DNA from 3 places in the Pseudomonas sp. GW823-FHT04A03 genome. Region 3 is predicted to be linked to each of the others. Evidence: predicted binding sites of a transcription regulator. Region 3 holds the regulator's gene; each other region holds the start of a gene.
The links. The regulator FliA, encoded in region 3, starts transcription of late flagellar genes. The targets are predictions, from matches to a motif close to CTAAAGTTTNNNNNNNNNNNGCCGNTAA.

Region 1 (7,538 bases), on a different contig from region 3:
GCTTCGGTTTCCGCGACCGAGCGCAACACATAACTGCTGCCGTCCTGGCTGATCGCCTCCAGGCCCGATCCGCCGAGCAAGTGGCTCAGCGCCTGATCGGTCAAATACTCGCCCTGCACACCCGGTGACTGACGGCCCTGGGTCTGCTGTGGCGTCATCGACAACGTGATGCCCGCCTGACGCGCGAACTGGTTGAGCGCATCGCCCAGCGGTCCGGCGGCGATGTTGTAGCGGTGGCTGCTGACCTCGCTGGCATTGGCCGCGATGCTCAGGCTCGGCAACACGCCAACGCCCAGGGCGGTAGAAAACAGCGCCGCCCGAACGGCGTGGCGCAACAGGCCCGATTCGGCAGAGAAATTCAGAGGGTTCTTACAGGTAACGCGCGCAGTCATTGTAGGTTTCCGTAGGCAGTCGCGAAGGCTGAGCTGAAGTGCTTACTGACTAAGCCGGACTTGCCGCGAAAACCCGCCAAAATAATTTCAGGCCACAGACTCCAGCGTCACCCACCAACGGGTGCGGTAGCGCAATTGCACCGGCAGGGTCTGCGGCAGGATCGCCAGCAGCTTGTCGGTGTCCTCAAGACGGAACACGCCGGACAGGCGCAAATCCGCGATGCCCGACGCACAGCTCAGAAACCCCTGACGATACCGGCCGACTTCGCTGAGGAAGTCGCCCAGCCGCATGTTGCGGGTCACGATCAGCCCGTCGACCCAGGCGCCGGCGTCCATGTCCAGCGGCGGCGCCGGGCGAACTTGATGGTGATCGATCAGATAGCTCTGACCGGCGATGGCCTCCGTCGAGTTGCCAGCGGTGTGAATCGCGACCCGGCCAGTGGTTACGCTCAGACGCGTGCATCCATCTTCCTGGCGCAGAATGAATCGCGCATTGAACGGCTCGTAACTACCATGACGGCTCTGCACCCGCAGCGGTCGGTCAAACGGCGCACCTTGATCGGCACCGCCGCAGGTGACAATGATTTCGCCACGGGTCAGTTTGATCAGCCGTTGTTGCGCGGTGTAATCGAGATCCACGCTGCTGGCAGTGTTGAGTTCGATGCGCGTGCCGTCCGGCAACTGGAAGCCTCGGCGCTCGCCGGTGGCGGTGGCATAGTCGGCGCTCCACTGTTGCCAGGCGGAAGTGTCGCTGGCCAGCCATCCCGCCGAACCCATCAGCAGCGCGCCGGACAACAGCTTCAACGCCTGACGTCGACCCAGACCCTGCGCACTGTTTTCCAGCGTGTTGAACGCCACCTGCGCGCCGGGCACGGCGCGCAGATTGTGGGTCAGTTCGGCTTGCAGAGACTGCACCCGTTGCCAGGCCAGTTCGTGATCATGGTGTTCCGCGCGCCATTGTTCGCACTGGCGATTCAGGCGCGGGTTGCCATGGTTGTTGCGCAGGCGCAGGAGCCAGTGAATGGCCTGTCGGACCACCTGTTGCGGTGGCTCGGCGCGTCGGCCAAGCGAGAGGTTATCCACCGGCATCAGTTTTCGTACCGCAGCACGTAGCAGTGATACAGCGCATCGGAGACGTAGCGTTCCACCGAGCGCAAGGACAGGCCCATTTGCTCGGCGATCTGCTTGTGGGTCAAACCTTCGCACTGCGCCAGCAGAAACGCCTGACGCACTTTCGGCTTCAAGCCTTCAAGCATGCGGGCAATGCCTTCGAGCAGTTCGATCACCAAGGCGCGGGATTCGGTACTCGGGGTTTCGGCTTCAGGCAAATGGGCGATGGTTTCCAGATAGGCGCGTTCAATTTCTTCACGGCGCCAATGATCGATCACCAGCCCTCGGGCAACTGTGCGCAAGAATGCGCGAGGTGCCTTGAGTTCCAGACGCTCGGTGCGTTGCAGCAGGCGAACGAAAGTGTCCTGGGCCAGGTCCGCCGCATCGGCGGCATTGAGCCGCGCGCGCAACCAGCCGTTGAGCCAGCCGTGATGACTACTGTAAAGCGCCTGTACTGCAAACTCAGGTGAGGACATGAAAGCGACAGCCCGAACGTCACAAATGATAATTAGTCGCATTGTCATCAAGGGTTACAGAATTTGCAACCGGCGCTGCAAAACAGTCATCAAAAAATGACAGGCGAACGCTCTGGCACGCCGTTCGGCGGGAATCTGGCAGAAATGCCGTCCATTTCCTGCAAAGCCCTAAGTTTTCTCCGAAGCGTGCCGACAGACTGGTGAGACATGCGTGCACCAAAGTAGAGCAGCCATCAGAACGCTGCCTGCGCTGTAAATGGAATGTTGCATCCGGAACGCATCCCCACTTTTGGCATAAGAAGTCCCATGAAATGAATCTCAAGTTCAGCCATAAAATCCTGTTGGCCGCCTCGGGCGTCGTGGTCCTGGCGTTCGCGCTGTTCACTTTGTACAACGACTATCTGCAGCGAAACACCATTCGCCAGAACCTTCAGTCCTCCGTCCAGCAGGCCGGCGACCTGACCGCCAGCAGTGTGCAGAACTGGATGAGCGGGCGGATTCTGGTACTGGAAAATCTCGCACAGAACGTCGCCCATCAAGGCAAGAACGCCGACTTCCCGGGCCTGGTCGATCAACCGGCCTTCACCTCGAACTTCCAGTTCACCTACGTCGGTCAGGCCAACGGTGTGTTCACCCAGCGCCCGGACGCGAAGATGCCGGACGGCTACGATCCGCGTCAGCGTCCTTGGTACAAGCAGGCCGTGGCCGCTGACCAGACCATGCTGACCCCGCCATACATGGCCGCCGTTGGCGGTCTGGTGGTGACCATCGCCATGCCGGTGAAAAAGAACGGCGAGCTGCTCGGTGTGGTGGGCGGTGACCTGAGCCTGGAAACCCTGGTGAAGATCATCAACTCGGTGGACTTCGGTGGCCTGGGCCACGCGTTCCTGGTCAGCGGGGACGGTCAGGTGATCGTCAGCCCGGACAAAGACCAGGTGATGAAGAACCTCAAGGACATCTACCCGAACGCCGATGTGCGCATCCAGAAGGGCAACCAGAACGTGGTGCTCAATGGCCAGGAACGCATCCTCTCGTTCACCCCGGTCGCGGGTCTGCCGAATGCCGAGTGGTATATCGGTCTGTCGATCGATCGCGACAAGGCCTACGCCGCACTCAGCCAGTTCCGTACCTCGGCACTGATCGCAATGTTCGTCGCCGTCGGCGCGATTGCGGTGTTCCTGAGCCTGTTGATCACCGTGCTGATGCGTCCTCTGATCACCATGGGCCGTGCGATGCAGGACATCGCTCAGGGTGAAGGTGACCTGACCCGTCGTCTGGTAGTGGAAAGCAAAGACGAGTTCGGCGAGCTGGGCAGTTCGTTCAACCAGTTCGTGGAGCGGATTCACGCGTCCATTTCCGAAGTGTCTTCCGCGACTCGCCACGTACACGACCTGTCGCAACGGGTGATGGCATCGTCCAACGCCTCGATCATCGGCTCCGACGAGCAAAGCGCACGCACCAACAGCGTCGCTGCCGCGATCAATCAACTGGGTGCCGCCACCCAGGAAATCGCCCGCAACGCGGCCGATGCTTCGCAACACGCCAGCGGCGCGAGCGAGCAGGCCGATGACGGTCGTCAGGTGGTCGAGCAGACGATTCAGGCCATGACCGAGCTGTCGCAGAAAATCAGCCTGTCGTGCACCCAGATCGAAACCCTGAATGCGAGCACCGACAACATCGGCCACATTCTTGACGTGATCAAAGGCATCTCCCAGCAGACCAACCTGCTGGCGCTCAACGCGGCCATCGAAGCGGCCCGTGCCGGTGAAGCCGGACGCGGTTTTGCGGTGGTGGCGGACGAGGTGCGTAACCTTGCTCACCGTACCCAGGAATCGGCGGAAGAAATCCACAAGATGATCACCTCGCTGCAGGTCGGTTCCCGTGAAGCGGTGACCACCATGAACGCCAGTCAGGCGTCCAGCGAAGAGAGCGTTGAAGTGGCGAACCAGGCCGGTCTGCGTCTGGTCAGCGTGACCCAGCGCATCGGTGAAATCGACGGCATGAACCAGTCGGTGGCAGCCGCTACTGAAGAGCAGACCGCCGTGGTGGAAACCCTCAACGTCGACGTCAACCAGATCAACCTGCTGAACCAGCAGAGCGTGGCCAACCTCAATGAAACGTTGAAGGATTGCGATGCGTTGTCGCAGCAGGCCAACCGTTTGAAACAACTGGTCGACAGCTTCAAGATCTGATCGCTTGCGGTCAAAAAACAGCCCGCTGCGGAGTGATCCGCAGCGGGCTTTTTCATGCCTTACACAAACAGCTTCTGCACATTGCCCATCGCATCATCGGCAAACCCCTGGACGAAATCCTTGAAACCCGGCAGTGCCTCGGGGCCGCCTGAGGCGGGTTCGGCAATGATCGTCCAGGTCGCCCGCGATTTGCCCGCGCCCAGCGATTCCACATTCATCGCCGCCCACAGATTGGCCACGCCCAGGGTGTTGTAGATCGTGGTCCAGGTCATGCTCAGCGCCTGGTCGTCCCGGGAGTTGAGTTGCTCGACCACCAGGTTGCCATCCTTGAAGAACTTCTTGCGCAGCGACGACACGCCTTCGCCGGTCATTTCGATGTGCGACAGGGCCGGAATGAAACGGTCGAAACCGTCGAACTTGCCGACCACTGCCCACACCTGTTTGGCGTCCACCGGCACTTCCACCGAAGACACGACGTGGCAGCCGTGAGGGTTTTTGATCAGGGTGTCGGGTTGAAGGTTGCTCATGGTATTGCTCCTTGGTTGATGAGTCAGATGAAGTTGATTTCTTTCAGGTAGTCGCAGCCGCGACGCAGCAGCGCCGGGGATTTTTCCGGGTAGTGCGCGCCCATCTGCTGCACGCCGGCCTGGGCGTTGGCGTGGCCGATCAGGGAGATGTCGCCGATGTCTTCCTCGAAGCCGTTGAGGTAGAAACCGAGTACGCCGAACAGCGCGTTGTCGGCATCGACCCGGCCCAGTTGCTGTTGCCAGTCGGCGACGCTGACCAGCGAAAACTCGCTGCCGGTTTCGCGGAACGACGCGACGTAGGCATCCCAGCTCAGGGGCTCCGGGTTGTGCAGGTTGAACACCGCCCGTTCGGCCGAATAACGGCTGGCGTGGAAGGCGATGAAACGGGCGAGGAAATCCACCGGCATCAGGTCGAAATTCAGCGCGAAGGCCGGCACCTGACCGAGCTGGATCGAGCCCTTGAGCATCAGCATCAAACGGTTCTTGTGCGGCTGGCAGACACCGCTGAGGCTGTTGAAGCTGATGTTGCCGGGCCGATAAAGATTGACCCGCACCCCACGCTCCCGGGCCCGTTCGAGGATGCGTTCGCCGACCCATTTCGACAGGTTGTAGCCATTGCGGATGTAGATCGGCGGCGTCGGTGCGGCGGGCAGTTCCAGCACCCGGCCTGCGTCGTCGACGGTGCTGGAGGCCGACAGCGTCGATACGAAATTGAACACCTTCTTGCTGCGCCCTTCGCACAGCCGCAGCAGTTCGAAAATCGGCTCGACGTTGTCCGCCGCCAACGACTCGTAATCGAGCACGTGATTGACGTTGGCGGCGTTGTGCACCAGCGCACCGAACTCGCGATCCAGTCGCTCGAAATCTTCGTCAGCCAGACCCAGTTGGGGCCGGGTGATGTCCGCCGAATAGACCCGCACCCGACTCAGGTCCAGATGCTCCAGCCGGTTCTCTCGCAACGACTGGGCAAATCGCTGCGCCGCCGTTTGCCCGCCGCCGTCGCGCACCAGACATGCCACCTCGCTGGCACCCCACCCCAGCAGCGCCTCGACGATGTGCACGCCGACAAAACTGTTGGCGCCGGTGACGATCACCTTGTGCACATCGCCCATGCGGCTGATTGGCAACGGTTCGATTGCCAGCGTTCGCTCGGCGTCGGCCATCGCCTGGGCGCTGAGCACCGCGCTGTCATCGGTGCCGCGCACCAGGGTGGCGAGCTTGGTGATGGTCGGCAGTTCAATGAAGCGGTTGATCGAAATACTGCGACCGAACTCCTCCCGCAGACGCAGGAGCATGCGTGACAGCAGAATCGAATGACCGCCGAGATTGAAGAAGCTTTCGTCGGTGGAAATATCGCTGGTTGGCAGCTCCAGCAACTCGCCCCAGATTTCCAGTAGCAGCGCTTCGTCGGCGTTGGCTGGCAGGCATTTCGGGCCGCTGTCCTGCACGCTGACTGGCAGTTCCAGCAAGGCTTTTCGATCGACTTTGCCATTGGCGGCGAACGGCATGTTCGGCAATTCCGTCCACGCCACCGGTTGCATGTAGTCGGGTAAAAACTGCTGCGCGTGAGCTTTCAACGACTCGCGCGCGGCATCCGATTGCGGCTGGGCAAGAAACGCCAGAATCCGTCGCTGACTGTCGATCACCACCGCGATCTGCCGATACAGCTGACTCTCGCGCAGGCAGCGCTCGATCTCTTCCGGCTCGACCCGGAAGCCGCGGATCTTCACCTGATTGTCGCGGCGTCCGCACAGTTCGATACCGTCCTCGCCCCACTTGGCCATGTCGCCGCTACGGTAGGCGCGCAGACGCTGGCCGTCCGGCAACTCCAGATCCAGATAGCGCTCGGCCGTCTGCTGTGGATTGTTCAGGTAACCCAGGCATACGCCGGGACCGACGATGAATAGCTCGCCCACGGTTTGCTCCGGCACCGGTTGCAGGTCGTCATCGAGGATCAGCACCTGACTGTTGGCAATCGGCCCGCCGAGGGTGCGATTGCTGTCGCCCGGTTGCAGTTGTCGAGCGGTGATCAGCACCGTGGCTTCGGTGGGGCCGTAGAGGTTGTGCAGCTTGCCCTGGCGGGTCAGTTGCTCGATCACGAACGGCTCGCAGACGTCGCCGCCGGTCATGATCTGCCCGACGCTTTGCAATTGCTCCAGCGGCAGGATGCTCAACAGCGCCGGCGGCAGGAACGCGTGGGTCAGTTGCCGACGGCGAATCAGCGCCACCAGTTGCAGCGGATCACGGCGCTGGTTGTCGTCGGGCACCACCAGTTCTGCGCCTTCGAGCAAGGTCGGAAAGATGTCGATCAGCGACGAGTCGAAACTCAGCGACGAGAACTGCAACACCCGGCTCTCTGCGCGCAACTGCACATAGTCGGCGTACCACGCGGTGAAGTGCGCGAGGTTCGCCTGACTCAGCAGCACACCCTTCGGATGCCCGGTAGTGCCCGAGGTGTAGAGCGCCATGCACGGCGCATCGAGCTCAGGCCGACGACGCATCAACGGCAACGACAGATCGGCGTCATTGTTGTCGATGCGACAGACATCCAGCCCCGGCATCGAACCGCTCAGCGGATGTTCGCCGTCGTGCAGCAACAACACTGCTCCGGCGTTTTCCAGAATGTACTGCTGGCGCTGAAGCGGATGGCTCGGTTCCAGCGGCAGATACACCGCGCCGCTGCCGAGAATGGCCAAAATCGAAGCAAACAACGCATCGCATTTCGGCAGGCAAATCCCGACCACCCACGGTTGCGGTTGTGTCTCCAGCAGTGCCAGCAAGCGCTGCTGGATCGCCCGGCTGTGATCATGCAACTGACGATAGTTGATCGACCGCTCGGCA
Region 2 (7,538 bases), on a different contig from region 3:
CGCCGATGCGCCAAATCTGGAAATCCTTTCGAGCGCTGTATTTCGCCTCGCTGATGATGTTGATCGGCTCGGGCCTTCTTTCTACTTATCTGGCTTTGCGTCTGGCTGCCGACCATGTCGACGGGTTGTGGGTCGGTGCGTTGATGGCGGCCAACTATTTCGGTCTGGTGCTGGGCGGCAAGATCGGCCACCGCCTGATTGCCCGGGTCGGGCATATCCGTGCCTACTCGGCGTGTGCCGGGATCGTCGGCGCGGCGGTGCTCGGTCATGGCCTGGTGGACTGGCTGCCGGCCTGGCTGGTGCTGCGGACCATCGTCGGCCTCGGCATGATGTGCCAGTACATGGTCATCGAGAGCTGGCTGAACGAGCAGGCCGACGCCAATCAGCGCGGTCTGGTGTTCAGCGGCTACATGATCGCTTCGTATCTGGGGCTGGTGCTCGGTCAGCTGATTCTGGTCATGCACCCGGGCCTTGGCCTGGAACTGCTGATGCTGGTCGCGCTGTGTTTTGCCCTGTGTCTGGTGCCAGTGGCGCTTACCCGGCGGATTCACCCGGCACCGCTGCATCCGGCGCCGATGGAGCCGCGCTTCTTTATCAAGCGCGTGCCGCAGTCGCTGAGTACGGTGCTCGGGGCGGGGCTGATCATCGGTTCGTTCTACGGTCTGGCGCCGTTGTATGCCTCGCAGCAGGGGCTGTCCACCGAACAGGTCGGTCTGTTCATGGGTAGCTGCATTTTTGCCGGGCTGGTGGTGCAGTGGCCGCTGGGGTGGTTGTCCGACCGCTATGACCGGGCGCTGTTGATCCGCTGTTTTGCGCTGTTCCTGGCGATTGCCGCGTTGCCGCTGGCGATTCTGCCGCAGGTGCCGCTGGAGGTGCTGTTCGTGGTCGGCTTCCTCTGCTCGCTGGTGCAGTTTTGCCTGTACCCGTTGGCGGTGGCGTTCTCCAACGACCACGTCGAAGGCGAGCGCCGGGTGTCACTGACGGCGATGCTGCTGGTGACTTACGGCGTGGGGGCGAGTATCGGGCCGCTGGCGGCCGGGGTGCTGATGAAGCTGTTCGGGCCGCAGAGCCTGTATGCGTTCTTCACCTTTTTCGCGCTGGTGCTGGTCTGGCGGATCCGGCCGAAAGCCGTGACCAATCTGCACCAGGTCGACGATGCACCGCTGCATCACGTGGCGATGCCGGACAGCATGTCCAGTTCGCCGCTGGTGGCTGCGCTTGACCCGCGGGTTGATGAGCAAGTGGTGCAGGAGCAGATGCAGAATACGGTCGCTCCAGAGCCTGAACCGGAGCCGGAATCTGCCGCGCCAGCCCACTCGACAGTCGAGGGCGAAGGGCCGGACATCACTCCCGCCAAACTTTGATTCAGGCATAAAAAAACGGGCAGTCACCGCAGTGACTGCCCGTTTTTCATGCCTGCCGATCAGAGATCGTCTTTATCGAACCGACGCGCTTCGCGTTGCAGTTGATAAACGAAACGCTCGACGTTGCGGGCCGCCGGGCCGCTGATGTTGTGAAAGCGCAGGCCGGCGAAGGTGATGTTGAGTTTTTCTTCGAAGTGCAGGTAACGCAGCTCGACCGATACCGGTTGATTGCCGAACAGCGGTGCGGCGATCAGGCGATCATAGACCTGGCCCAATTGCAGGCGGTCGGTGATATCGCCTTCAAAGCGCAGCTTGCAACCCGTGGCCGAGATGTCCAGCAATTTGCCATCCAGCGGTGCCTTGAGCTTTTCGCCGCCGAGCACGACGCTGACCAGGTCGGTCAGTTTCAGTGCGGCGCGAAAGGCGTTGCGGCGCTGGTGATAAACCACTTCGGTGGGCAGGTCGCCGGTGTAGAAGCGGTCGCCGTCGGAGTCTTTGATGCTCAGCGTCCCTGTGCATTCCCAGGCAATGCGCACGCCATCATGAAAACCCTCAACCTTGAACGGTTCGCCTGCTTCCAGAAAACGTTCGCCGTCGCGCGGGATCATTTCATCAAGCTTGATCGAACCGTTTTCGCGATCGACTTCAATCAGGTAGCTCTGGAAGCGCTGGCTGCGCTCGTGGAACGTAATGATCAGCGGATCGTGGCTCTCTTGCAGCTGGCGCAGATTGCTGGAGATCTCCAGGGGCGTGGTGAGCACCTTTGGGGGCTGCGGAGCGTCATCGTTGGACACGTTAAATCAATCTCCAGACAAAATTTGACTACGGCTGGCCAGTATTTTGCCAGCATGTTTCGCACGTTGATAGGGCGCAAGCATAGAAGAAAGCATCACGCCTGGCTGAGCGCGCGTGGTTTCTGCAGTTTGGAGAAGGTGCCGCTGGCATCGTAGAGCGCTGGAGGCTCGCCGCCGGTGAGGATTTTCAGCTGATTGGCCGTAGCGGCCTGCTGCATGATGATCGACTGGCCGTTCTTGACGTTGGCCGCCTGGCACTGGGCAATCAGGTCGGTCAGGACATCGCTCTGGCTGAGCAACTGGTCGCCGATGCTCGACTGGCTGGCCAGTTGTTCCAGGCCTGCGCGGTCGAGCGACAGATTGAGACTGGCGAGGATTTCGCTGCGCTTGCGGCCATGCTGTTCGAGCAGAATGATCAATGCCTGCTTGCGCGCCAGAATTTCTTCCAGCAGAGGCATGTCGCGACCGTGCAAAGCGATGGACTCGGTTTGCAGTAACTCCAGCAATTGTTGAGCTGGAGCAAAATCGTCGGTGATCAGTTGCAATAAATTAGTGTCGTGCATGGCTGGCCTTGGGTTTTAAGCGTCCAAAAGCCTGGCGCTGACCGAGGCCTAGCGCTGGGCTTCGAAATTAAGCAGTTTGCTGGCTACACGGTTGCTGTCGACCTTGTAGCTGCCATCGGCAATCGCTGCTTTCAACTCGGCCACGCGGGCTTTGTCGACGGCAGGCTGATCGCGCAGCTTGTCAGTGACCTTCTGCAACTGTTGAGCCTCATTGCTGAGGTGTACCGATTCCCCGCTTTTTGCGGCACTGGCCTGTTCGGCCGGAGTATTCAGCGGCGCAGAGGTGCCGGTTTCGGCGGTTTCCTTGGCGTTGCTGGTACGTGTACTGCCCGTAAGTGACGAGGAGCTGTTCAAACGGCTGAAATCGATGACCATGTTAAAAACCTCTGGGAATTTGGACGCTTGCCATGTTCTCGGCCATCCCCTGGAAAACTTTAGGCTCATTTAGCAATGAGCTTGCATGCGCCGTTGCAGATCCTGCTGCGGCACAGTTTAGGGAACAGCTCTGGTCAGCGCCAGTTTTCTGCCTGGTTACTCAGGGGCTTTTCAAATATCCGTTCATACAGCCGCTCACATCGCCGCTCACATGGCCACTTCCACCTGGCCGGGCGCCACAACCTGCGCCTTGATGACCCGTTGGGAATTGAGGTTCTTCACGCGAATCTGTTCTTTCAGGCCACCGTTCGACAGGGCTTCGCCCGGCATCCGCACGGCGAGGGTGCCGCTGCGGGCGGTGATCACCACTTGATCGCCCTTGCGCACCACTTCCGCCTGTTCCAGATGCACCAGGGTGATGACTTGATCGGCTACCGTTGGTCGGGTCAATTTCTGGCCGATGGCCTCATCCACCGACGTCAGGAAACCCTGATTGATCGTGCTGACGTCGCGCTCGCGCAAGGTCACGTCCTGAGGCTCGATGATGCCGGCGCGTTTGAGCGGGCGAGTGGTGGTGACAATCTCGCGAAACAGGCGGACTTGAGCGGGTACGAACACCGTCCAGGGGGAGGCGCCCTCGCAGCGGACCTTGACCGTGACACGGCCCAGGGGACGTGCCGGACTCTCCAGCGACGCTGTCAATTCCTTGTCGCACATAGGCATGCGCATGCGTGGATCGAGCTGGTTGACCTCGATTTCATAACGGCCTTCCGTTTGACTGGTAGCCAGATAGTCTTCTACGGTGAATTCAAGAAAGCCCTGAGTGACGCCGATAAGCATGTCAGGCAAGGTAACCGCATCAGCAAAGGCAGGGCTGCCAGCGAAAAACAGGCAAACGGCGGACATCGCGCAAAGCCCTCTGCGGAGGGGAGATGTCAGGCGTCGGAAAAATGTCGTTTGAGCGTTCATACGAGTTAAAAAGCAAGCGCCGTGCCGTTTAGCAATGAATGTGCGTCGCAACAACACTTGGCGTTGGTGTAGGAGTCTGGGCATGGCTGGTGTAATGGATTCGGTGAACCAGCGCACGCAACTGGTGGGGCAGAATCGCCTGGAGCTGTTGTTGTTCCGTCTCGACGGCCAGCAGCTCTACGGGATCAACGTGTTCAAGGTTCGGGAAGTGCTGCAATGCCCGCAACTGACGCTGATGCCCAAGTCCAGTCCTGTCGTGTGCGGGGTGGCGAATATCCGGGGGGCGACCATTCCGATCCTTGATCTGGCGATGGCGACCGGCTCCGGTGCTTTGAAAGACAAGAACAGTCCGTTCGTGATCATCACGGAATACAACACCAAGACCCAGGGTTTCCTGGTGCGCTCGGTGGAACGTATCGTGAACATGAACTGGGAAGAGATTCATCCGCCGCCCAAGGGCACCGGACGCGATCATTACCTGACCGCTGTGACTCGGGTCGACAATCAGTTAGTCGAAATCATCGACGTCGAGAAGGTGCTGGCGGAAGTTGCGCCGACCCCGGAAGCGATTTCGGTCGGCGTGGTGGATGTCGAGACCCAGAGCAAGGCGTTGTCGCTGCGGGTGCTGACGGTCGATGACTCGTCGGTGGCGCGCAAGCAGGTAACGCGTTGCCTGCAGACGGTCGGTGTCGAAGTGGTGGCGTTGAACGACGGCAAGCAGGCGCTGGATTACCTGCGCAAGCTGGTCGACGAGGGCAAGAAGCCGGAAGAAGAGTTCCTGATGATGATCTCCGACATCGAAATGCCGGAGATGGACGGGTACACCCTGACGGCCGAGATCCGCAGCGACCCTCGCATGCAAAAGCTTCATATCATCCTGCATACTTCGTTGTCGGGTGTGTTCAATCAGGCGATGGTCAAGAAAGTCGGTGCCGATGACTTCCTGGCCAAATTCCGTCCTGATGACCTGGCATCCCGGGTAGTCGACCGGATCAAAGCAGCAGATATCAGCTAAGGGCCTTCTGCCCCTGGCGTTCAACACGATTTAAGAGGCGGCATCATTTGTCTACGGGTAATTTGGATTTCGAACAGTTCCGGGTCTTCCTGGAAAAAGCCTGTGGCATTTTGCTCGGTGAAAACAAGCAGTACCTGGTGTCGAGCCGTCTCAACAAACTGATGGAGCAGCAAGGCATCAAGTCCCTGGGTGAGCTGGTTCAGCGCATCCAGACCCAGCCGCGCAGCGGTTTGCGCGAGCAGGTGGTCGATGCCATGACGACCAACGAAACCCTGTGGTTTCGCGACACCTATCCGTTTGAAGTCTTGAAGAACAAGGTGCTGCCCGAGGCGATCAAGGCCGCTCCCGGCCAGCGTCTGCGGATCTGGTCGGCGGCGTGCTCGTCGGGTCAGGAACCCTATTCGCTGTCGATGTCGATCGACGAGTTCGAACGAACCAACATCGGCCAGTTGAAGATGGGCGTGCAGATCGTTGCCACCGATCTGTCCGGCAGCATGCTGACCAACTGCAAGACCGGCGAGTACGACAGCCTGGCGATCGGTCGCGGTCTGTCCGCCGATCGTCTGCAGCGCTACTTCGACCCGAAAGGGCCGGGTCGCTGGGTGATCAAGGCGCCGATCAAGAACCGGGTGGAATTCCGCTCGTTCAACCTGCTCGACAGCTACGCAAGCCTTGGCAAGTTCGACATCGTGTTCTGCCGCAACGTGCTGATCTACTTCTCCGCCGAGGTGAAGAAGGACATCCTGTTGCGCATTCACAGCACGCTGAAGCCGGGCGGTTATCTGTTCCTTGGCGCTTCCGAGGCGCTGAACGGTCTGCCTGATCATTACCAGATGGTTCAGTGCAGCCCGGGGATCATCTACCAGGCGAAGTGATCAAGACCGGCAACACAAGAAACGGGAGTCCTCAGGGGCTCCCGTTTTTTTATGCCTGAAGGTTTTGACGGTGGCAGGCGGCGGCAGAAAAGCGGCATCCGGCGGAAACCGGTTGCCGCTTTTCTGGCATTGCCGCGTTGCCGTTTCCACGCAAAGCCCCGTAATCCGGGGCTTTCTCAAACTGGCACGACGCTTGCTATAACCCTGTTACGAAAAATCCGGTCACCTGAAGGTTCCCGACATGAGCATCAGCTTCGACAAAGCGCTCGGCATTCACGAAAAGGCTCTGGGCTTCCGCGCCCAGCGTGCCGAAGTGCTGGCCAACAACATCGCCAACGCCGACACCCCGAACTACAAGGCGCGGGATCTGGAGTTCTCCAAAGTGCTCGAAGCACAGAGCCAGAAGAACGCCAACGGCACCATCGCCCTGAACATGACCAACAGCCGTCACATCGAAGCTGAAGGCCTGGGCAATGGCGACGAGTCGCTGATGTATCGCACGCCGATGCAGCCGTCGATCGACCAGAACACCGTTGACGCCCAACTGGAACAGTCGAACTACGCGGAAAACGCCGTCGGCTTCCAGGCCAGCTTCACCCTGCTCAACAGCAAATTCAAAGGGCTGGTGTCAGCCCTGCGCGGAGAGTAATCCATGTCCCTGTCCAGCGTTTTCAACATTGCCGGCAGCGGCATGAGCGCCCAGACCACCCGTCTCAACACCGTGGCTTCGAACATCGCCAACGCCGAGACCGTCTCGTCGAGCATCGACCAGACCTACCGTGCCCGTCACCCGGTGTTCGCCACCATGTTCCAGGGCGGCCAGAGCGGCGGCGGCAATTCGCTGTTCCAGAACCAGGACGCTGCCGGTCAGGGTGTGCAGGTCATGGGCGTGGTCGAAGACCAGAGCAACCTCGAAGCGCGCTACGAGCCGAACCATCCGGCGGCCGATGCCAAGGGCTACGTCTACTACCCGAACGTCAACGTGGTGGAAGAAATGGCTGACATGATTTCCGCGAGCCGGTCGTTCCAGACCAACGCTGAAATGATGAACACCGCCAAAACCATGATGCAGAAAGTACTGACCCTCGGTCAGTGATAAGGGGCGACTGCCATGAGTGTTTCCGATACCACCAGCAGCCTGACGATGAAGGACATACTGGCCAACTCTTCGAAGAAGACCAGTAGCACCACCACCGGCGGCATTGCTTCGGCCACCAACAGCGCGACCGGCGGCCAGGCGCTGGGAAAGGATGCGTTCCTGCAACTGCTGGTGACCCAGCTGAAGAACCAGAACCCGCTCGACCCGCAGGACAACAGCGCATTCGTTGCCCAGTTGGCGCAGTTCAGCAGCCTTGAGGGGATCACCACCCTCAACAGCACCGTGAGTTCGCTGGCCGGCAACTACAACTCGTCGCAAGCCTTGCAGGCTTCGTCGCTGGTCGGTCGCAACGTGATCGTGCAGACCAACACGGTTCAGCTCGACGATCCGAGCAAAGGCATGACCGGTTCGGTCACCGTTCCGTCGTCGATTGCTGGCGGTACCGTCACCATCACCGACAGCAGCGGCACCGCCATTCGCACTA
Region 3 (7,538 bases):
GGTGCCGGGCATGCCGCACTTCTCGTTCCTGTCCATGGCTGCTCTGGCCGCCGGTGGCGCTTACCTGTTCTGGAAGAAGCAGAACGTCGCCAAGGTGCAGGCGCTGCAAGAGGTTCAGCGTCAGCAGGAATTGCTGCCGTCGCCGGCCCGCGCCATGGAAACCAAGGAGCTGGGCTGGGACGACGTGACCCCGATCGACATGATCGGCCTGGAAGTCGGCTACCGCCTGATTCCGCTGGTGGACCGCAACCAGGGCGGGCAATTGCTGGCGCGGATCAAGGGCGTGCGCAAAAAGCTCTCGCAAGATCTGGGCTTCCTGATGCCGACCGTGCACATCCGCGACAACCTCGACCTGGCGCCTAGCGCCTATCGCCTGACCCTGATGGGCGTGATCCTGGCCGAAGCCGAGATCTACCCGGATCGCGAACTGGCGATCAATCCGGGGCAGGTCTACGGCACGCTCAACGGCATTACCGCCAAAGATCCGGCTTTCGGCCTGGAGGCGGTGTGGATCGAAGTCAGTCAGCGCGCGCAGGCACAATCGCTCGGTTATACCGTGGTCGATGCCAGCACCGTGGTTGCGACCCACTTGAACCAGATTCTGTACAAGCACTCCAGTGAGCTGATCGGCCACGAAGAAGTGCAGCAACTCATGCAATTGCTGGCCAAGAGCTCGCCGAAACTGGCCGAAGAGCTGGTGCCGGGCGTGGTCACGCTGTCGCAACTGCTCAAGGTATTGCAGGCGCTGCTGGCCGAACACGTGCCGGTGCGCGATATCCGCAGCATTGCCGAAGCCATCGCCAACAATGCCGCCAAGAGTCAAGATACCGCCGCTTTGGTGGCCGCTGTGCGGGTCGGCGTATCCCGCGCCATCGTCCAAAGCATTGTAGGGACTGAGTCGGAGCTGCCAGTTATCACGCTGGAGCCAAGGTTGGAACAAATATTGCTCAATAGTCTGCAGAAGGCAGGACAAGGCTCGGAAGAGGGCGTTCTGCTGGAGCCGAGCATGGCCGAGAAGCTGCAGCGTTCGCTGATCGAAGCGGCGCAGCGCCAGGAAATGCAAGGTCAGCCGGTGATCCTGTTGGTAGCAGGCCCGGTTCGCGCGATGCTCTCGCGCTTTGGTCGCCTGGCAGTTCCCGGACTGCATGTGCTGGCCTACCAGGAAATTCCGGACAACAAGCAAGTGACCATCGTTGCGACAGTAGGGCCCAACGGCTGAGGTAGTGGTTTATGCAAGTTAAGCGTTTTTTCGCCGCCGATATGCGTCAGGCCATGAAGCTGGTTCGTGATGAGCTGGGCGCTGATGCCGCCATCATTGGCAACCGCCGCATTGCCGGCGGCGTCGAGCTGACGGCGGCGCTCGATTACAAACTGTCGGCGCTGGCCCCGCGTGTTCCGAACATGGAACTCGAGGATGAGCTGCGCAAGACCCAGTCGCGCATCGTCACCGCCCAGGCCGAACTGAGCCTGCGTGGCGAAGCCGACGGCAACACCAATCGCCAGCTGTTCGCCGGGCTGCCGTTGACGGCCGGCCTGCCGCTGACCGCTGCCGAGCCGCTGACCGAACCGACCTACGAGGCTCCGGCCCGTCCAGCCCCGGCGCCTGCAGCGGTTTCCGCTGGCGTCGACCCGCGTGCTCTCGACTCGATGCGTTTCGAGCTCAACAGCCTGCGCGAGCTGATGGAAGTGCAACTCGGCACCCTGGCCTGGAACCAGCTGCAAGGCAGCCGTCCGGCTCAGGCCAACCTGTACCGTCGTCTGCAACGCATCGGTTTGTCCGGCCCGCTGTCCCGTGATCTGCTGTCGATGATCACCGAGATCGACGAACCTCGTCAGGCCTGGCGCATGCTGCTGGCGCACCTGGCGCGGATGATTGCCGTACCGGAAGTCGAGCCGCTGGAAGAGGGTGGGGTGATTGCCATGGTCGGCCCTGCCGGCATGGGCAAGACCACCACCCTCGCCAAACTGGCCGCCCGTTACGTGCTCAAGTACGGCGCGCAGAACATCGCGCTGGTGAGCATGGACAGTTTCCGTATCGGCGCGCAGGAGCAGCTCAAGACTCTGGGTCGCATCCTTAACGTTTCGGTGACCCACGTCGATCCGGGCCAGTCCCTGGTGCAGGCGCTGGATCCACTGCTGCGCAAACGCGTGGTGCTGATCGATACCGCCGGCCTGCAAGCCAGCGATCCGGCACTGCGCATGCAGCTGGAAAGTCTGGCCGGTCGTGGCATTCGGTCGAAAAATTATCTGGTCCTGGCAACCACCAGCCAGAAACAGGTTCTAACCGCCGCTTATCACAGTTACAAGCGTTGCGGGCTGGCCGGGTGCATCCTGACTAAACTGGATGAGACGGCCAGCCTTGGCGAAGTGCTGAGCCTGGCGATCAGTCACGAACTGCCGGTCGCCTACCTGACCGATGGGCCGCGTATTCCGGATGATCTGCATCTGCCGCGCCGTCATCAACTGGTCAGCCGCGCCGTCAGTGTGCAAATGCAGGAAGAACCCAGCGAAGAAGCCATGGCTGACATGTTCGCTGATATCTACCACAGTCCGACCAAGCAGGTTGGCTGAGGTAATGAACCGTTTTTGTACCTACATCGATGGTCTGCCATGCATTGTTCCGGTTGTGAACGCGCAGCCAGTAATGTGGCCTCCGTCTATGCAAGACAAGGTAAAGAAATAACATGGGCAGCATGCATCCCGTACAGGTGATCGCGGTGACCGGCGGCAAAGGTGGCGTCGGCAAGACTAATGTGTCAGTGAACTTGTCCCTGGCCCTGGCAGAGCTTGGCCGTCGGGTCATGCTGCTGGACGCCGACCTGGGGCTGGCGAACGTCGACGTTCTGCTGGGCCTCACACCCAAACGCACCCTGGCCGACGTGATCGAAGGCCGCTGCGAGCTGCGCGACGTGCTGTTGCAAGGCCCCGGCGGGATCCGCATCGTGCCGGCCGCTTCCGGCACCCAGAGCATGGTTCACCTGAGCCCGGCCCAGCATGCCGGCCTGATTCAGGCGTTCAGCGACATCGGCGACAATCTCGATGTACTGGTGATCGACACCGCTGCGGGTATTGGTGACTCGGTAGTCAGTTTTGTTCGCGCAGCCCAGGAAGTGTTGCTGGTGGTCTGCGACGAGCCGACCTCGATCACCGACGCCTACGCGCTGATCAAGCTGCTCAACCGCGATTACGGCATGAACCGCTTCCGCGTCCTGGCCAACATGGCCCAGAGCCCGCAGGAAGGTCGCAATCTGTTCGCCAAGTTGACCAAGGTCACGGATCGCTTCCTCGACGTCGCCCTACAATACGTCGGCGCAGTGCCCTACGACGAAAGCGTGCGCAAGGCGGTGCAGAAGCAGCGTGCGGTCTATGAAGCCTTCCCGCGTTCCAAGTGCGCACTGGCGTTCAAGGCGATCGCACAGAAGGTCGACACCTGGCCGCTGCCCGCCAACCCGCGCGGTCACCTCGAATTTTTCGTCGAGCGCCTCGTGCAGCAAACGGCAGGACCTGTGCTATGACCGCCAGCGGTATGAACCTTTACAAAAAGTCGGCGCGTGACGCGCAGTACGAGCTGATCGAGCGTTACGCGCCACTGGTCAAACGCATCGCCTACCACTTGCTGGCGCGATTGCCGGCCAGTGTGCAGGTCGAAGACCTGATCCAGGCCGGGATGATCGGCCTGCTTGAAGTCTCGACCAAATACGACGCCAGCAAGGGCGCCAGTTTTGAAACGTACGCGGGCATCCGGATCCGCGGTGCGATGCTCGATGAAGTCCGTAAGGGGGACTGGGCACCGCGCTCGGTTCACCGCAATACCCGTATGGTCAGCGACGCGATTCGCTCGATTGAAGCTAAAACCGGCCGTGACGCTAAAGATCACGAAGTTGCGGCCGAACTCCAATTGAGTCTCGACGATTACTACGGGATTTTGAACGACACCCTGGGCAGCCGGCTGTTCAGTTTCGACGACCTGTTGCAGGACGGCGAACACGAAGGGCTGCACGAGGATGGCGCCAGTGCTCATCTGGAGCCGTCGCGCGATCTGGAAGACGAACGTTTCCAGGCCGCGCTGGCGGACGCGATTGCCAATTTGCCGGAGCGTGAGCGACTGGTGTTGGCGCTGTACTACGACGAAGAGCTGAACCTCAAGGAAATCGGTGAAGTCCTTGGCGTCAGTGAATCGCGGGTCAGCCAGTTACACAGCCAGTGCGCGGCCCGCTTGCGGGGGCGTTTGGGGGAGTGGCGAGCGCGCTGAAGGCAGTGTGGGGACACTGCGAACGAGGCTGGTGCGGTGGTGAACGGCACCGGTCTTGCTCTGTTGTGCTCCAGACAGTCATCGAGTGTTTTGCCGGATTGATTGAAATGGCGCGTCCAGGTGCTGGACGCGTTTAAGACTGCTTGGAGGTCGAATTGAACAAAGACATGAAAATCCTCATCGTTGATGACTTCTCAACGATGCGGCGGATCATCAAGAACCTGTTGCGTGATCTCGGGTTCACCAACACCGTTGAAGCCGACGATGGCACCACCGCCATTCCGGTGCTCAACAGCGGCAGCATCGACTTTCTGGTGACCGACTGGAACATGCCTGGCATGACCGGTATCGACCTGCTGCGCCACGTGCGCGCCGATGAAAAGCTCAAGCACCTGCCAGTGCTGATGGTGACCGCTGAAGCCAAGCGCGAGCAGATCATCGAAGCGGCCCAGGCCGGCGTTAACGGCTATGTGGTCAAACCTTTCACGGCCCAGGCGTTGAAAGAAAAAATCGAGAAGATTTTCGAACGCATCGGCTGATGAACGCGCGGGGGAGCTATGGAGCATAAAGAATCTTCACAGGGCGACTTCGAGTCGACCCTGAAAAAACACGCGGTCGAACTGGTCGAAAGCCTTGAAAAGGGCAGGTTCGGCGACGCTGTGCAACTGATCCATGAGCTCAATCAGACCCGTGACCGTGGCCTGTACCAGGAAGTGGGCAAGCTCACGCGTGAACTGCACAGTGCGATCGTCAATTTCCAGATCGATCCGCACATGCCGCAGGCTGAGGAAGTGTCGCAAATCACCGACGCTACCGAGCGCCTGGGCTACGTGGTCAAACTGACCGAAGCTGCCGCCAACCGCACCATGGATCTGGTGGAAAGCGCGACCCCTGTGGTCAATGGCCTGGCTGACGAAGCCCAGGCCTTGAGCGCCGATTGGGGCCGCTTCATGCGCCGTGAGGTCGGGGCTGAAGAGTTCCGTGAACTGGCGCGCCGGGTTGACGGTTTTCTGGCACGCAGCAGCGCGGACAACCGCGCGGTGTCGAGCAATCTGAACGACATTCTGCTCGCCCAGGATTACCAGGACCTCACAGGCCAGGTGATCAAGCGCGTGACCCAATTGGTCACCGAAGTCGAAAGCAACCTGCTCAAGCTCGTGCTCATGGCCAGCCAGGTGGACCGCTTTGCGGGCATCGAACATGACCGTGCGGCGATGCTTGCTGAAAAAGATCCACAAAAACATCTCTCGCAGGGTGAAGGTCCGCAGATTCATGCCGATAAACGAGAAGACGTTGTGTCCGGTCAGGACGATGTGGACGATTTGCTATCCAGCCTTGGATTTTGAGTTTTTTTGGGTTTTTAGACCTGTAGGAGCACCCCATTAATGAGCTTCGGCGCCGATGAAGAGATCCTTCAGGATTTCCTGGTTGAGGCCGGCGAGATTCTTGAGCAACTGTCCGAACAACTGGTCGAGCTGGAAAGCCGCCCGGATGACGCAGATCTGCTCAACGCAATTTTTCGCGGTTTCCACACTGTAAAAGGGGGCGCCGGCTTCCTTCAGCTCAACGAGCTGGTGGAGTGCTGTCACATCGCCGAAAACGTGTTCGACATCCTGCGCAAGGGTGAACGACGCGTCGATGCAGAACTGATGGACGTGGTGCTCGAAGCGCTGGACGCGGTGAACAGCATGTTCAGCGAAGTCCGCGATCGTAGCCCGATCACCGCCGCCACCCCGGAACTGCTGGCCGCCCTGGCGCGTCTGGCTGAACCGCAATCGGCGGATGAAGCCCCGGCTTCGCCTGTTGCCGAGATGATCGAAGAACTGGTCGTCGAAGGCGATTCGGGTGACATCACCGATAACGAATTTGAACAGTTGCTGGACTCGCTGAACGCCGTCAAGGCCGAAGCCGAAGCCCCGGCGGCTGCCGCTGCACCTGCTTCCGATGAAGCGGCCAGCGATGAAATCACCGACGCCGAGTTCGAGTCGCTGCTCGACCAGTTGCATGGCAAGGGCCAGTTCGCGGCTGACGCCGTGGCTCCGGCCGCTGCGGCACCTGCTGCTCCGGCGGCGGGCGACAGCTCGGACATCACCGACGACGAATTCGAAGCCTTGCTTGATCAGTTGCACGGCAAGGGCAACTTTGCCGTCGATGCGCTGGAGTCGGCGATTGCTTCGGTTCCTGCGCCTGCTGCCCCGGCAGCAGCTGCGGCCGGTAGCGATCTGATCACCGACCACGAGTTCGAATCGCTGCTCGACGATCTGCATGGCAAAGGCAAGTTCACTGACGTTGCCACCGGTGCCGTCGTGACGGCCGGCAATGCTTCGGCGGTTGCAGCGCCTGCCGCCAAGGCCCCGGCCGCTGCGGCAAAACCTGCTGCAAAAGCGCCTGAGCCGAAAGCCGAACCGGCCAAACCGGCTGCCGCCGCTGCACCGGCTCCGGCCCGTGCACCGGCGACGCCGCCACCGGAAAAACCGGCGAGCGAAGCCGAGACCACCGTACGTGTGGACACCGCGCGTCTCGACGAAATCATGAACATGGTCGGCGAGCTGGTGCTGGTGCGTAACCGTCTGGTGCGCCTGGGCCTGAACAGCGGCGACGAGTCGATGCAGAAGGCCGTGTCGAACCTCGACGTGGTCACCGCCGACTTGCAGACCGCCGTCATGAAGACCCGGATGCAGCCGATCAAGAAAGTCTTCGGCCGCTTCCCGCGTCTGGTTCGCGACCTGGCACGCCAGCTCAAGAAAGAGATCAACCTGGAACTGGTGGGCGAAGAGACCGACCTCGACAAGAACCTCGTCGAGGCACTGGCCGACCCGCTGGTCCACTTGGTGCGCAACGCGGTCGACCACGGCATCGAGTCGCCGGAAGAACGCGAAGCGTCGGGCAAGGCCCGTGGCGGCAAGGTGATCCTGGCGGCCGAGCAGGAAGGCGACCACATCCTGCTGTCGATCTCCGATGACGGCAAAGGCATGGACCCGAACGTCCTGCGTGCCATCGCCGTGAAGCGCGGTGTGATGGACAAGGATGCCGCCGATCGCCTGAGCGACACCGAGTGCTACAACCTGATTTTCGCCCCGGGTTTCTCGACCAAGACCGAGATCTCCGACGTGTCCGGCCGCGGTGTCGGCATGGACGTGGTGAAGACCAAGATTTCCCAGCTCAACGGTTCGATCAACATCTACTCGACCAAGGGTCAGGGCTCGAAGATCGTCATCAAGGTGCCGCTGACGCTGGCGATCATGCCGACCCTGATGGTGATGCTCGGCAACCAGGCGTTCGCGTT

Region 1: AC1Q9F_RS24635 (methyl-accepting chemotaxis protein) is a predicted target of FliA. The motif match lies at 2,147-2,174, and genes of this name have one in related genera.
Region 2: flgM (flagellar biosynthesis anti-sigma factor FlgM) is a predicted target of FliA. The motif match lies at 3,132-3,159, and genes of this name have one in related genera.

Annotation. Positions count from the first base shown of each region.
Region 1 covers NZ_JBXAIV010000012.1:171,950-179,487, reverse strand. The annotation lists gene AC1Q9F_RS24650 (TonB-dependent siderophore receptor) at 1-392, opposite strand, end outside; gene AC1Q9F_RS24645 (FecR domain-containing protein) at 480-1,481, opposite strand; gene AC1Q9F_RS24640 (sigma-70 family RNA polymerase sigma factor) at 1,481-1,978, opposite strand; gene AC1Q9F_RS24635 (methyl-accepting chemotaxis protein) at 2,290-4,170, shown strand; gene AC1Q9F_RS24630 (SRPBCC family protein) at 4,230-4,697, opposite strand; gene AC1Q9F_RS24625 (non-ribosomal peptide synthetase) at 4,721-7,538, opposite strand, start outside.
Region 2 covers NZ_JBXAIV010000003.1:68,007-75,544, reverse strand. The annotation lists gene AC1Q9F_RS10100 (MFS transporter) at 6-1,364, shown strand; gene AC1Q9F_RS10095 (flagellar brake protein) at 1,424-2,158, opposite strand; gene AC1Q9F_RS10090 (flagella synthesis protein FlgN) at 2,254-2,721, opposite strand; gene flgM (flagellar biosynthesis anti-sigma factor FlgM) at 2,770-3,096, opposite strand; gene flgA (flagellar basal body P-ring formation chaperone FlgA) at 3,304-4,065, opposite strand; gene AC1Q9F_RS10075 (chemotaxis protein CheV) at 4,148-5,080, shown strand; gene cheR (protein-glutamate O-methyltransferase CheR) at 5,128-5,955, shown strand; gene flgB (flagellar basal body rod protein FlgB) at 6,197-6,604, shown strand; gene flgC (flagellar basal body rod protein FlgC) at 6,608-7,051, shown strand; gene flgD (flagellar hook assembly protein FlgD) at 7,067-7,538, shown strand, end outside.
Region 3 covers NZ_JBXAIV010000011.1:106,911-114,448, forward strand. The annotation lists gene flhA (flagellar biosynthesis protein FlhA) at 1-1,219, shown strand, start outside; gene flhF (flagellar biosynthesis GTPase FlhF) at 1,231-2,571, shown strand; gene fleN (flagellar synthesis regulator FleN) at 2,685-3,515, shown strand; gene fliA (RNA polymerase sigma factor FliA) at 3,512-4,252, shown strand; gene AC1Q9F_RS23405 (chemotaxis response regulator CheY) at 4,420-4,791, shown strand; gene AC1Q9F_RS23410 (protein phosphatase CheZ) at 4,810-5,598, shown strand; gene AC1Q9F_RS23415 (chemotaxis protein CheA) at 5,638-7,538, shown strand, end outside.